DNA from 4 places in the Paenibacillus cineris genome. Region 2 is predicted to be linked to each of the others. Evidence: riboswitches for the same ligand, from Rfam matches in the RefSeq annotation. Region 2 holds a riboswitch; each other region holds the start of a gene.
The links. Region 2 has a riboswitch for thiamine pyrophosphate ahead of tenA (thiaminase II). Riboswitches for the same ligand answer to the same signal wherever they lie in the genome.
Positions count from the first base shown of each region.

Region 1 (3,502 bases), on a different contig from region 2:
ACCGCGAACCGCCTCCCAAATTTGCTGTCTCCCCTCGGGGTCCAGCAGCGCCGAGGGCTCATCCAGCAGGAGCACTTCCGGTTCCAGCAGGAGGACCGAGGCGAGCGCGAGCCGCTGCTTCATCCCCAGGGACAGCCGTTCAATCGGAGTGTGCAGCTCTTCGAGGTCCAGGCCGACCCGTCCGAGCGCCTCCCGCATCCGTGGCACCATATCCTCCCTGGCTACTTGGCGGTTCTCCAGCACAAACGCCAGCTCCTCATCGACATACGGCATGCAGAACTGGGTATCCGGGTCCTGAAATACATACCCGCACGAGCGGGGCTTCCGAATGTCCGCATATTTGAGCGGAACGTCAATGACTGCCGGAATCAACCCGCCGAGCACCTGCAGCAGCGTCGATTTCCCGCATCCGCTTGGGCCGAGCAGAAGCACCTTTTCCCCGGCCGGCACGGACAGGGAAACATCCTTGAACACGAACGCCTTCTCACCCGGAAACTTCAGGCGCAGGTCCGTTACCGAAACGGCAATTTGCCTGCTCCCTTGATCCGTCCTTTGATCCGCTCCTTGACCCGTCTCATGCACCGCCGAATGCTGCATCGTCGCGATACCCCGGTTAGTCTCAGTCATGATCGAGCGCTTCATAATCCTTGGCTGTCACCGGCCGGAGCAGCTGGGTTACTCCGGTTGCTTCCAAAGCTTTGGTCAGGGCATACGCCAGGTACCCTGCGAGTACCGCCGAGCTGATTAACCGCATCACATACTTCAACACGATCATCCATGTCGTATAGTCCGTGACGTAGCCGTAGTACACATCTACCAGGAATGATCCCAATCCCGAAGCCATGCCGGCCAGCGCCGCTACCCCCATGGAGAATTTGCGGTAACGGAACAGGGCGAAGATCAGCTCCGCGGCTAGACCTTGCGCCACGCCGTAAATCGCCAGCTGAAGGCCCCATTCACTGCCGAACAGAATTTCTACGTGAGCCGCGGCAACCTCGGCCAGGAGGGCTACGCCGGGCTTGCGGATCAGCAGCGCGGCAAGCGTCGAAGCGAGGAACCACATGCCGTACATCAGCTCATCCGCTTGGAAAAACAGCGGCTTGAACAAGTCGTTCACCGAACCCCAAAAATGGTACACCACCCCGATCACGAGGGAGAGCAGAATCGTCACGAGCAGGTCGCTGAGCTTGAGCCCCTTCGGCCGATCCATCTGCATCGTACTGCTGTTCATTTGACAACATCCTTTCTTTTTCCAAAATTGGGCAATAAAAAAACCCCCTGGATAAGCGAGGGAGATCGTCAAATAAGCCCATAAAAGGACTTGAATTCTCTACGCTGGCATTATCCAGATCAGATTCCCGGTCAGCAGCGGTTCATTAGCTGCACTCTCAGCCCGATTCGCTCGAGCTCCCGTATTCCCATATGTACACAGATGAACGCAAGGCGCGGCATCGCCGCCTCCTGGTCCCGGAGCCATCGCCGTCCAAAGCGATGAGATGCTTGGGTTCGATTCCGTGTAACAGGCACCTCGCCGCGATGAGTCGACGTCGGGCCCGTATTGATTCCAAAATACATGATCCTCGAAGGATTGGCAATACCATTTTTCTCCGGGTCGGTTTCCAGCATGTGTTGCATATTGATTTGGTAGCCGTTCTATGTCAATATATTCAGAGTGCTACAGGCACGTATGGAAGGGAGATTAGGCATGACAAAGAAATTACTGCGGCTCATGACAGAGCTCTCCTCGCGAAAGTGGCTCTCTTCCATGATGGGACGCTTCTCGCACAGCCGACTCAGCAGAGGGATCATCCCTACGTTTATCAAAAGCTATCAGATCCCGGCGCATGAAGCGGAGAAAGAAATCTATGAATACCGCACGCTCAACGAATTTTTTTCGCGGCGGCTGAAGCCTGGCATGCGTCCAATTCACGAAGGCGAGCACGTACTCACGAGCCCCGTCGACGCCAAGATCACCGCAATGGGTGAAATCACCTCAGGCACGATTCTGAACGTGAAAGGGCAGGATTATTCGGTGGCGGAGCTGCTTAATTTCTCTCCCCACCTGGAGTTATATAAACATGGCTATGTCTTTGTGCTGTACCTCAGCCCTACCGACTATCACCGGATCCACTCTCCAATCACAGGCGTGAAAGTGGAGAGCGAGCATATCAAGGGCCGGTGCTACCCGGTCAATGATTTTGGCATGACCCAGATGAAATCCGTGCTGTGCCGCAATGAGAGGCTGATAACGTATATCAAGGGAGCCCTGGGAGAAGTCGCGGTCGTCAAAGTCGGCGCCATGAATGTCAGCAGCATCCGCTACGACGACGAAACCGCCAATTCCTGGCGTAACGGCGATCCGCTCGCCTATTTTGAGTTCGGTTCGACCGTCGTGCTGCTGATCCAGGACGGCGCATTCACCCCGCGGACAGACCTCCGGACCGGAGATCATGTCCGCATGGGCCAGCTGCTCGGTCAGCTGCACCCGCATAAAGGCTGAACCGGAAGCGAATCCGGCTCAGCCTTTTTTGCTTAGGAGCGCGAGCATAATCCGCTGAAACCACCGGCCCGGAAGCAGCTGCTTGGCCTTCATCGTCCAGCGTGTGCCGGCAGGCAGCGCATAGCGGAATGCCGGCTTGTTCATACGTGCGATTCTCGCGATCAGCCGGGCCACATCGGCCGGATCGCCGCGCTGGTCGTCGTTGTCACGGGAAAAGGCCATCACCTGGCTCAGCATCCGCTCGTAGGGTGACCGCTCGGCGGCGCTCATCTGCGCAAATCCTTTGTCCCAAATGGCCGTTCCGTACGAACCCGGCTCCACCACAACGACATCGACGCCGAATGGCCGCATTTCTAGGGCAAGGCATTCGCTAAATCCCTCCACAGCAAACTTCGACGAGACATAGGGGCCAAAACCGGGAAATCCGACAGCCCCGCTGACGCTGCTGATCTGAATGATTGTTCCCTGATGGGCCTCCCTCATCGCGGGAAGAACGGCCTGGGTGACCGCAACCATCCCGAAGAAATTCGTTTCCAGCTGCGCCTTCCACTCGTCCATCGGAATCTCCTCGATCATTCCTCCGTATGCGGTGCCTGCATTGTTCACAAGCACGTCAATTCTTCCGTGGGATTTCAGGATGCCCGATACCGCCTCAAGCACCTGTCCCCCGTCCGTCACATCCAGCCTAACCACGTGAATATGCTGTATTACCCCCGCCGTCTGCGCAGCGTCCATCAGCTCCCCGCTCGCTTCCGGCCTTCGCATGCCGGCAAAAACCGTGTATCCGGAGGCGGCCAGCTCCACGCTGGTCAGCAGCCCGAAGCCGCTGGAACCACCCGTGACCAGCGCGACCGGCCGCTCATCATGTCCTCCCAATTGCGCTCCACTCCCCGTTCAGATGTTATTTCGCCGGAAACAAAAACGGCTCATCCGCCAAGTAGCTGCGGATCGCGGACAGAATATACCCCTTCTGTTCCTTCAGCGACGGAATTTCCTGCGGAT
Region 1 is NZ_BORU01000005.1:318,299-321,800, reverse strand. It holds gene KI379_RS30740 (ABC transporter ATP-binding protein) at 1-627, opposite strand, end outside; gene KI379_RS30735 (ECF transporter S component) at 620-1,231, opposite strand; TPP riboswitch at 1,311-1,424, opposite strand; gene asd (archaetidylserine decarboxylase) at 1,706-2,500, shown strand; gene KI379_RS30725 (SDR family oxidoreductase) at 2,519-3,376, opposite strand; gene KI379_RS30720 (phosphotransferase enzyme family protein) at 3,402-3,502, opposite strand, start outside.
Region 1: it holds a riboswitch for thiamine pyrophosphate, as region 2 does, so the genes downstream of both, KI379_RS30735 (ECF transporter S component) here and tenA (thiaminase II) in region 2, are expected to answer to the same signal.

Region 2 (3,502 bases):
CGCCAAGGCGGCCGCGCCGACGGACAGCAGATCGGATTCGACCGCTCCAAAGGCGGCGATCACCGATGTCAGCAAGCAGCCGGTTCCAGTGACTTGGGTCAGCATCGGATGTCCGCCCCGGATCAAGTATCCTCTCGTTCCGTCGGTGATCACATCTTCTTGCCCGGTAATAGCGACGAGAGTCCCCAGACGGTGTGCAGCCCGTGCCGCCAAGTCGGCGGGAGCGGATTCCCCCGCCTCACCTGCGTCGACGCCTTTAATCGCGCCGGATTCACCAATGAGATGGGCGACCTCCGCTGCGTTGCCCCGAACCAGAGACACGCGGACCTCGCGCAAAATCCGCAGCGCAGCCTCCGTGCGAAATGCGGTCGCTCCCGCGCCGACGGGATCCAGGAACACCGGAACACCATGATCATTTGCCGATCGGCCGGCGATGATCGCCGCTTCCACCAATTCGCTGCTCAGGGTTCCGAGATTGAGGACGACGGCTTGGGCGACCCGAGCCATATCGGCCACCTCCTCTTTGGCATAGGCCATAACCGGGGAGGCGCCAAGGGCAAGCAGGCCGTTGGCCGTAAAGTTGGTCACGACCACATTCGTCATGTTGTGAATGAGCGGACGCTGCTCTTTTATCCGTAAAGGAAGCTGGATGAGTCCGGACGGAAACATATTGGCGGTCATCGTCCCACCCCTTCCGCCGCAGCCAGGGAAACCGGCCAATCCTCAAGCGTAAACGCCATATCCCAGAACATGTACTCCAGCTGACAGCTGGTCAGAAAATGCTCCATCAGCCGTTTTTTTCTTGCGGGAGGAAGGCCCTCCGCCCATTCGTCGAGCAGCCGCCGCAGCTGTACCGTCACGCCGCTTTCCCGGTCCCCGTAAAAGTGCATCCATTCATAAAACGGATGGGATTTCTCCGGCTGGACTTCCTCCAGAAGACGTTGGCCGATTTCCGTATAGGTCCACGGGCAAGGTAACAGGGCAGCTACAATATCCTCAAGTCCCCCCTCGTGGGCGACGTTCAGCATATGCCGGATGTAATGATTGGCCGATGGAGCCAGCGGATAGCCTTGCAGTTCCTCATATGCAACACCGGCGACATCACAAAAGTTTTGGTGGGGATGCGTTTCGCTGTTCAAAATAAACGAGATCTGTTCGTTAAAAAGTGCGGTCGTCTGCCGGCAATCGCATCGGGATATGGCAATGCCATAGATCCGGATATAGGCGTTCAGGTATTCAAAATCCTGCTTCACATAGTGAATCAGCTGTTCCTTGGACAAGGTACCTTCCGCAATCCCCCGTACAAACGGATGTTGGAAGATCGCTTGATAAATGGGATCTGCCGCGTGTCTCAATTCTTCGGTAAACCGGGTCATAATAATGCACCTCCGTAAATTTTGACGAAAATCGCATGTTCGAGCGCGGGGAAGCCAACACAAAAAAGCCGCCCCGAAATGGAGCGGCCGCTATTTGCAGTGTCATCCTGAATGGATCTCATCAAGAAAGTTGCGTATGTAAAGGCCTGCTCCACTTCCCTCCGCCGGTATTAACCGGATCAGGTTCAAAGGGTCCAAGCGATCACTTGTCTCAGCTGCCTCCGCAGCTCCCCTAGTGGATTTTCGTATGATATTTTACAAGTTCATGAATAACTGTAGCTCCGTTTGCCGGTGTTGTCAAACAAAAAAAGCTGCAGGCGGGATACCGGGAAAAAGCTTGTCGATCGTTTATGCGGATCTCCTTCCACCTTCAAGTGTTTATCTTTTCAACGCGTAAGAAAGGATCATCTCGACGATGACGACAGCGGCATAAATGACAGCGGCCGTTCGATAACCCGATCCGTACAGCGCAGCCGCGGCCAGACCGAATACAATCAGCTGCAGCACAGCCCGGACGGGAAGCGTCACCGGAAAGGTCGCTTTCGGTGCGACATACATGCCCCAAAAAACAGCAACGACAATCGGCGAACCTATTCCTGCCACGATACGGATCCACAAGGCGGTATCCAGCTTAAATCCCCACAGGCAAAAGGCTGCCAGTGCACACAGCTCCATTAGAAAAAAGATAAGGTCGATCACAATCATTGCCAAACCCTCCGTTTTGGGCCGGTCAGGGCCTTTGGAATGAAGCCATTCTCAGAGTAAAATTATGCCGATTGTTTCTTGCCTACCGCAGCGACTCTTCCTCTCTCACTCCGGCTTGTGGGCTTTCACAATTAAAAAATGCGGGTGATGCAGAATCCGCTGGTAGAAGTCGGCCGACTCCGGCAGCCGCTCCAGAAACTCGGGAACCGGCCTTGGTTCGACAAGCCGGTCCAGTACAAACCAGCTTGACGTCGTATTGACGATTTCCTGCAGGGGTCTACGGAAGAACGTCACTTCAACGCTGCCTGCCTCCTTCTTCGTCCACCGGTCTACAAGCAGCTCCCGTACAAAATAATCCGGTCTCTTAAAAACAGTAAAGTCCATAAACGGATGATGCACCGAAAACAATAACGTTCCTCCGGGCTTCAAAACCCGCTGAAACTCACGGAACAGGGGATCCCAGTCTTCGATGTAATGCAGCGTTAGCGAACTAAGAATCAAGTCGAACTTATTCGCACTGTACGGCAGCGGTTCGCTTAGATCGTGAACCCGAATCTCCGCTTGACTGCCGACTCTCCGTTTGGCCGCCTCCACCATATCAGGGCTGAAATCGATCGCCGATACCGATGCCCCGCGGGAAACGAACTGCTCGGTATACCATCCTGCTGCGCAGCCTGCATCAAGGACATGAAGTCCGGACATATCCGTTGGCAGCAGTTCCAGCATGGCCGGACGCTCGTAGTATGCGTTGGCGCCGCTGTCCGAATCGGTATGCAGTTCATAGTCCTTGGCGAGCTTGGTATAAGCCTCGAGCACCCTCTCTTTCATGCAACCACCTCCGTAGACTCGCTCTTCTCCACCATATTATACCAACCAACAGAATGGTTGGATATAAATAAACCAGCTTCTTGTAAGCTGTGCATAACTTAATTGCAGCAGGATGCGTTATAAATGACAAGAACAAGTTTGAAGGCGGGGATGTCTTTGTTAAAAAGCGTTTCTTTTTGGCTCACGTTATGTATGATCCTCACCTGCATACTGGATGCCTCCGGACAGGGCTTGGCCAACATCATACTGATCCGGCTGAATCCCTTGCTTGAAGCCTTGCTGCATGACCCGGTGTATTCGGGCTGGCTGTCCGATAAACACGCTTTCGTAACGAACAGCTACTTTATCCCCTTACGGTTCCCGGCATATCTTCTCTCCATCGTCATGGCAGCCATCATCGGTGCGGCGGTTGATCTCCTCATTTACGGGATGAGGCGTGGAATGGCTCGCCGTGGCCATCCGAGGTCGACATCATGATCCCTAAATTCTGGTTGGATGCTTAGCATCACTAATCCTCATTGCTTGTCCAGTAACGGTAAAAGGCTGCCACACGGCAGCCTTTTACGCTTGAATTATTTGCTTTCAGCGGATTT
Region 2 is NZ_BORU01000001.1:2,133,054-2,136,555, reverse strand. It holds gene thiM (hydroxyethylthiazole kinase) at 1-681, opposite strand, end outside; gene tenA (thiaminase II) at 678-1,376, opposite strand; TPP riboswitch at 1,516-1,620, opposite strand; gene KI379_RS10195 (YrdB family protein) at 1,755-2,081, opposite strand; gene KI379_RS10190 (class I SAM-dependent methyltransferase) at 2,187-2,909, opposite strand; gene KI379_RS10185 (hypothetical protein) at 3,033-3,386, shown strand.

Region 3 (3,502 bases), on a different contig from region 2:
ACGGAGACGATCTCCAGCGCGGGCGCGGTTTTTTTATTCATCACGGTATTTCTCCTTTCCGGCCTGGCCCGCTAGCCCTGCTTCGGCTTCCAGCGGACGAACCATTTTTCGAGCAGCGCAATCAGCCCGAACATCAGCAGGCTCAGCACGACGATGATCATGATCGCCACGAACATGCGGTCGGTGCGGTAGCCCGATTTTTGCAGCATCATATAATAGCCGATGCCCTTGTCGGCCCCCAGCCACTCGGCGATAATCGCACCCATGACACTGTAGGTGGCGGCAATTTTAATGCCGGAGAAGATGGAAGGGAGCGCGTGGGGCAGCTCCAGCTTGGCGAAAATTTGGCCCTTGCCCGCCCCGATCATGCGCATGTAGTTCATCATGACGGGATCGGTCTGCTTCAAGCCGCCCAGGGCGGCGACCGCCACCGGGAAAAAGCAGACGAGCGTGATGACGATCAGCTTGGGCAGGAGGCCGAAGCCGAACCAGATCATCAGCAGGGGGGCGAGGGCGATGGTCGGGATATTTTGGCTTAGAATGAGCAGCGGATACAGCGCCTGTTTTAAAAACGGAATCAAATGCAGAATCAGTGCGATGACCAGCCCGATGGCGGTTCCGATGGCGAAGCCGAATACGGTCAGCTTCAGCGTGGCCCACACATGCTCCCACAAGCCGCCGGAAGCGGCCGCGGCTTCCCGGGCGATGTCGCTCGGCGCAGGCAAAATCCATTGTTCAATATGGAACAGGGAGGTCAGCAGCTGCCATACGAGCAAAAAGAAGATGACCGCCACGAGGGGCGGCCATACGTTTTTCCACCAGCTTCTCATGGACGGTACTTCTCCGTCAGCTTGTCCATGCTGATTCCGCCGGGATTATGGGCGATTTTGACCTGGGAGATGATACTCGGGCTGCCTGCAGCCACCAGAGCTTCGTGCATTTTGCGCACGACGTCCAGCAGCTCCTCCAGCTCGCCCTCCATCGTCGTTTCCAGCGGGTGCACCTCATGCTTCACGCCGGACTGCTGAATGACCTCAATGGCACGATCGACGTAGGCGTATGAGTCTTCGTTGCCCGGCGTCTTCGGGATCACCTGAATGCTTAACAGCGTATTGGCCATGCGAATCTACTTCCTCTCTTCATAGGTTACGGTAACTCTTAGGTTATGTGCGGCTTATTGTTCCGGCAAAAAGTCGTTCGTGTACGCACTCTTCACGTCCAGCGGCTTGTCCAGCAGCTTGTGATCGTACATCCAGTCGGAATAGCCCTTCCAGATCTGTTCCTTCTGCTCGCCCCAGCGGGCTGCGTCGTCTTGATATTTAGGACTTAACCATTTCTGGCTTTCGATCACCAGCTGCTTATCGAGGTCCGGCACGTCCTTCAGCAGCAGGTTGGCAGCTTCTTCCGGCTTGTCGATCGCGTACTGATAACCTTTGGCGGTCGCGCGCATAAACGCTTTAACCAGCTCGGGGTCATCCTTGATCTGCTTCTCGTTTGTTACGAGAACCGGTGTGTAGTAGTCCAGCTTCTCGGAATAATCTTTGACATACAGCATGTCCAGCGGCTCGCCGCGCAGCTTCGCCTCGATACCGGTCCAGCCGTAGAAGATCCAGGCGAAGTCGATGTCCCGCTTCACGGCGGTAAAATAATCGGCGTCGCCCATGTTGACGATTTTTACCTTCTTCACGTCCGCCTTGTCGATCTCCATGATGGAGCCCATGACAGCTTCTTCGACAGGGGAACCCCAGCCGCCGTAGGTTTTGCCTTCAAAATCCTTCGGCGTCTTGATCCCCCGGTCCACCGGTGCGGCAAAGCCCGACGTATTGTGCTGGATGACCGCGGCGATCGAGACGAGCGGCACGCCCTGCGTGCGGGCCTGGGTCACGCTCTCCTGATAGCTTACGCCGAAGGGCGCCTTGCCGGAAGCGACCATGGCGTCGGCGCCGGTGGAGCCCGGCTGCACGATCTCGACGTTCAAGCCTTCTTCTTTATAATAGCCCAAGTCTTTGGCAGCATAGAGCCCAGTATGGTTCGTGTTGGGCGTCCAGTCGAGGACGACTTTGACGTCCTTCAGCGGCTTCGCTGCGGTGTTGTCCTGGCCTGCCGTGGTGTCGGAAGCGGATGTTCCTTCTCCGCCGCCCGTGTTGTTCTGGCTGCCGCCGCATCCGGCAAGCGCCAGTACGAGCATGCAGACCAGCAGCAGGCCGATGGATTTGTTCTTCATGGCTTTCTCTCTCCTTTGATGTCCGGCCGTTCTTATTCTCTCTGTGGAAGCATCGACCGGTGATCCCCTCTCCCCGTTATATTTAGAATCGTAAGCCGATCTGAGTGACTGAATCATAGAAGCATTCGCAAGGCGTAATCCCGTTTTTCACTAGTATGAATGAAAAAAGCGCCCCGTAAACGGGACGCTTCATATGCGCAAGATCAGCACGGCTTGTAAGCCGTGACAAACGGTTTCCTACGCTGGCATTACCCAGATCAGGTTAAAAGGGTCAGTATCTTGAAGGGATACAATCTCAGCCGGCCAATTCCAGCACCCCGGATTCTATAAGGTTTTCGGGTTGTTTTCCTCCCATATTATAGTCCATCCCCATGGGGGTGTCCAGACATCCGCCCGATTCCAGATTATCTCTGGAAAAATTCGATCCATTCTTTTTCCGGACCATAGATAAAGAAATATTGGTATCCGTTCGGCAGGGTCACGATTTCCTGATCGATCAGCTCCACGCCGTCGAGCGCCTGGATCCGCTCAAATTCCTTCTGAATATCGTCGACATGGATCGCAAAATGGTGCACCGTGCCCTCAGCTGGCAGGTCGTAGCTGTAGCCTTGAATGAGCTCGATTTCCGTCTCGTTACTGCCCCCGAAGCCGAGAAACGCCAGCTGGAACACGCCGTTGGTGTGTGTCAGCCTGCCTTTCAGCTCCAGGCCCACGATCTCGGTATAAAATCGGATAGTTGACTCTAAATCCCGTACGACGATGCCGACATGATCCAAACGTTTATTAGCCATATGTATAAGCTCCTTTTCATAGTACTTATAAGTAATGGGTTTGCCCTAAATTAAGGCCATTATAGCATTTAAATCCGAGGTGTAAGGCAACTTTATGTAAACATCATTGTTTATAAATTATAGGCTGCTTGGTGGTATTGAACTAGTCAGGAACGGGGGAGAGGGTCCTGAAAAAAATAATTGCAGCATGGCTTTTCATGTGTATGTTGACAGCATGTACCGGGCCAACGTATGGCGGAGGGGACATAACGATACTCGATAAGCAGCTCATTGGCTCGACATATTGGATTGTCGTCGAGAACACCCATAGTAAAGAAGAAGGGCCAGTTAAAATTAAAGTCGATAATGAAAACACTTGGAACTTGTTAGAGGTCGGAAGAACGTACCTATCGACATACTCCTACAAGTCGTTGGACAAAGGAGCTAAGCTGGAGAGTGTCCGCCATATAAATCAAGGGCAGTGAACAAGGCAACAGGCTTATTTGAC
Region 3 is NZ_BORU01000002.1:357,266-360,767, forward strand. It holds gene KI379_RS22405 (ABC transporter ATP-binding protein) at 1-41, opposite strand, end outside; gene KI379_RS22410 (ABC transporter permease) at 72-830, opposite strand; gene KI379_RS22415 (thiamine-binding protein) at 827-1,120, opposite strand; gene KI379_RS22420 (ABC transporter substrate-binding protein) at 1,175-2,224, opposite strand; TPP riboswitch at 2,442-2,554, opposite strand; gene KI379_RS22425 (VOC family protein) at 2,629-3,015, opposite strand.
Region 3: it holds a riboswitch for thiamine pyrophosphate, as region 2 does, so the genes downstream of both, KI379_RS22420 (ABC transporter substrate-binding protein) here and tenA (thiaminase II) in region 2, are expected to answer to the same signal.

Region 4 (3,502 bases), 1.6 Mb from region 2:
CGATGATTTCCAGCGCTTTCTGGTAGGCGGACGAGCAGATCGTGCCCCCGCTTTCGCCCCGGGTAAAGAAATCCTCTTCGGTGACTTCTTTGGCCTCCGTATGGTGGGCCACAAAGACGATGTCGACCTTTTCGTATTGGCGGCGCAGGAAGCGGGTCATCCAGAAGAAGAAGCTGCGTGCACAGTATTTCTCAAACGTGCCCATCGACCCGGACGTATCCATCATCGCAATGATGACCGCGCTGGAATGGGGAACGACGACGTCCTCCCACGTTTTGTAACGCAGATCGTCGGGGCTGATATGGTGAATTCCCGGCTTGCCGCTGGTGGCGTTGCGCCGCAGATTTTCCAGGATCGTCCGCTTCTTGTCGATGTTGGACTGCATGCCTTTTTTGCGGATGTCGTTGAACGTGATCGATTCGGTTTCGACTTCCTGCTGCTCTTTCGGCTTCATATTCGGCAGCTCCAGCTGATCGAACAGCATGTTCTCCAAGTCTTCGAGGCTGATCTCGGCTTCCATAATGTCCTGGCCAGGCTGGTCGCCGGCTTTTTCACCTTGACCCGGCTTTTGCACCGGATCCCTGCCCAGCACGTCTCCCACCTGGCTGTCGCCGTCTCCCTGGCCGACATGCTTTTGCTTCTGGTAGTTATAAATGAAACGGTATTCATCGAGGCTCCGGATGGGTACCTTGATGATTTGCTTACCGTCCGACATCACGATGTTTTCTTCTGTGATCAGGTCGGGCAGGTTCTGCTTGATGATTTCCTTAACCTTCTCCTGATGGCGGACCTGATCCTGGTACCCTTTCCGGTGCAGTGACCAGTCCTCCTTGGACACCACAAACAGCGAATGATCGTCTGATGGCATGTTCAGGCACCTCCCATGTTCCCATACTCAGCACAAACTTTGGCTTGTTAAACATTTATATTCACGGGCGGGGACGATATGTGATGACGCAAGAGATAAAATAAGAAGTTTGCCGCACCCAAATATATGAAATTTTGCGAGAATCGCTGCTATGGATGAGATAAGCGTTCCGATGCCGGTGATCTCACTCTGGCTATTGCCAAAAGTCAGCAGTTTGGGCTATAGTGGTTGTGAAATTAAATAGGAATGCGGGTGCTGGATGAAGTCCGGCTGAGATGGCAGCCTTGTGCTGCGGACCGTTAATCTGATCCAGGTAATGCTGGCGTAGAGAATATCATTCGAATTGCGGTGCCATTCGTGTATTTCTCGAATGGTTTTTTTGTGTTAACCGGGTAAGAGGGCGCTTTCGCAAGATGAGGGCTTACCTTTCGCGATGATAGAAGCCGGCATGAAATGGAGGGAAAGGCAAAGGGAAGAGAGGAGAAGCAGTCATGGTCGATTTTCGTCTGTACGCGATTACCGGCGAGACGTTCCATCCGGGACGCCGGCTGGTGGACGTGATGGAGCAAGCTATTCGGGGAGGCGCGGACATCGTTCAATTCCGCGACAAAACAAGCGGAAGAGAGGAGCTGCTGCGCAAGGCGGCGGAGCTGCGGGAGCTGACCCGCCGCTACGGCGTTCCTTTTATCGTGAACGATCACGTTGATATCGCGATGGAGGTGGACGCGGACGGGGTTCACCTCGGTCAAGGCGATATGCCGATCGCGGAAGCCAGAAAGCTTGTCGGCTCCAAGATCATCGGCATATCCACCCATGCGATTTCAGAAGCGCAGCTCGCCGAAGCGGAAGGGGCGGATTATATCGGCGTCGGGCCAATCTATGCGACGGCTACGAAAGCCGATGTGGTGGATCCGGTCGGTCTTTCGTACGTTCGGGAAGTCGCCGGGATCATCAAGATCCCGTTTGTGGCGATTGGCGGCATCAAGCTGGGCAACGTGGACGAAGTGATCCGGGCCGGTGCGAGCCGCGTCTGCGCGGTGAGCGAAATCGTCGGCAGCCCTGACCCGGAAGCGGTATGCCGGGCGTTCATTCACAAGCTTGAAGGTAGAGGAGGAGCGGCGGATGGAACTGGTCATTAACGGAATAAAGCGGGAGCTGGCGGCCGAGACGGTAGCCGATGTCCTCCGCCTGCTGGGGCTGTCCGGCAGGCCGGTCATGGTGGAAGCGGATGGACAGGTGCTGAAGATCGAGCAGTGGGAGACGACTCCGGTTGTACCTGGAATGAAGCTGGAGCTGGTCCATTTCGTAGCGGGAGGTTGAAGGGAAAAATGAGCAGAGATAATTGGCAGGTTGGCGGACAGGAACTGTCGTCGAGGTTGTTTTTGGGGACCGGGCTGTTCCCCGATCCTTATGTGCAGATGGAGGCGATCAAAGCTTCGGGAACCGAGGTGCTGACGTTCGCTATCCGCCGGATCCATCTCGATTCGGTGGAGGATGATTCGATTCTGCAGCATGTGGAGCCTCAGAAATACATCTACCTTCCCAACACGTCCGGGGCGACAACGGCCGAAGAGGCGGTCCGGATAGCCCGGCTGGCGCGGGCTTCGGGACTCAGCGACTGGATCAAGGTGGAGATTAGCGCCAATAAGCGCACGCTCCTGCCCGATCCGATTGAAACGTTAAAAGCGACGGAAATATTGGTCAAGGAAGGTTTTACGGTACTGCCGTATATCTCCGACGATCCGGTAATCTGCAAAAAGCTGGAGGAGGCAGGGGCAGCCGCGGTGATGCCCGGTGCAGCGCCCATCGGGACCGGCCTCGGCATTCTGAATCCGTATCATCTCAGATTGATCGTGGAGGAGCTGTCGGTCCCTGTCATCGTAGATGCGGGGCTGGGGACAGCCAGCGACGTGGCGCTCGCGATGGAGCTGGGAGTCTCCGGCATTCTGATGAATACCCCGGTGGCCAAAGCCAAAGACCCCGTGATGATGGCCCGGTCGATGAGGCTGGCGGTTGAGGCGGGGCGTTTGGCCTACTTGTCCGGGCGGATTCCGAAGAAGAAATATGCTTCGGCCAGCAGCGGCCTGGAATCGCTCGTCATCGAATAAAAAAGGATGGACAGGGGGCTTTAACAATGAGCGGAGACATCATTGTCATGGGGGGCGGCATTATCGGATTATCCAGCGCGCTGGAGCTGCGCCGCCGCGGCCTGAACGTCACGCTGCTTGAAAAGGGACCCTGCGGCGGGCAGGCCTCCGGCGCGGCGGCAGGGATGCTCGCTCCGTATTCGGAGAACGTGGAGTCTCCGGACGAGTTCTTCCTGTTGTGCCGTGAGAGCTTGTCGCTGTATCCGCAGTGGCAGCAGGCGGTGAAGGACATCTCCGGCGTTCCCTTCGAGTATGCCGAAACCGGCAGCCTGTACGTCGTGAGGCATGAGGCGGATTTGCTGGCGCTGGAGAGCCGGCTGGAATGGCAGCGGAACTGGGGTTCCAGGGGCGAAATTTTAACGGGGAGCGCGCTGTTCAATGCCGAGCCGGGGCTGACCCGCGAAGCAGTAGCCGCCCTGTGGACACCGGTGGAAAGCCATGTGTATGCCCCGGATTTGACGGAAGCGGTCAAACGGGCCTGCCTGGC
Region 4 is NZ_BORU01000001.1:557,333-560,834, forward strand. It holds gene yhbH (sporulation protein YhbH) at 1-868, opposite strand, end outside; TPP riboswitch at 1,107-1,216, shown strand; gene thiE (thiamine phosphate synthase) at 1,360-2,007, shown strand; gene thiS (sulfur carrier protein ThiS) at 1,991-2,188, shown strand; gene KI379_RS02985 (thiazole synthase) at 2,197-2,976, shown strand; gene thiO (glycine oxidase ThiO) at 3,003-3,502, shown strand, end outside.
Region 4: it holds a riboswitch for thiamine pyrophosphate, as region 2 does, so the genes downstream of both, thiE (thiamine phosphate synthase) here and tenA (thiaminase II) in region 2, are expected to answer to the same signal.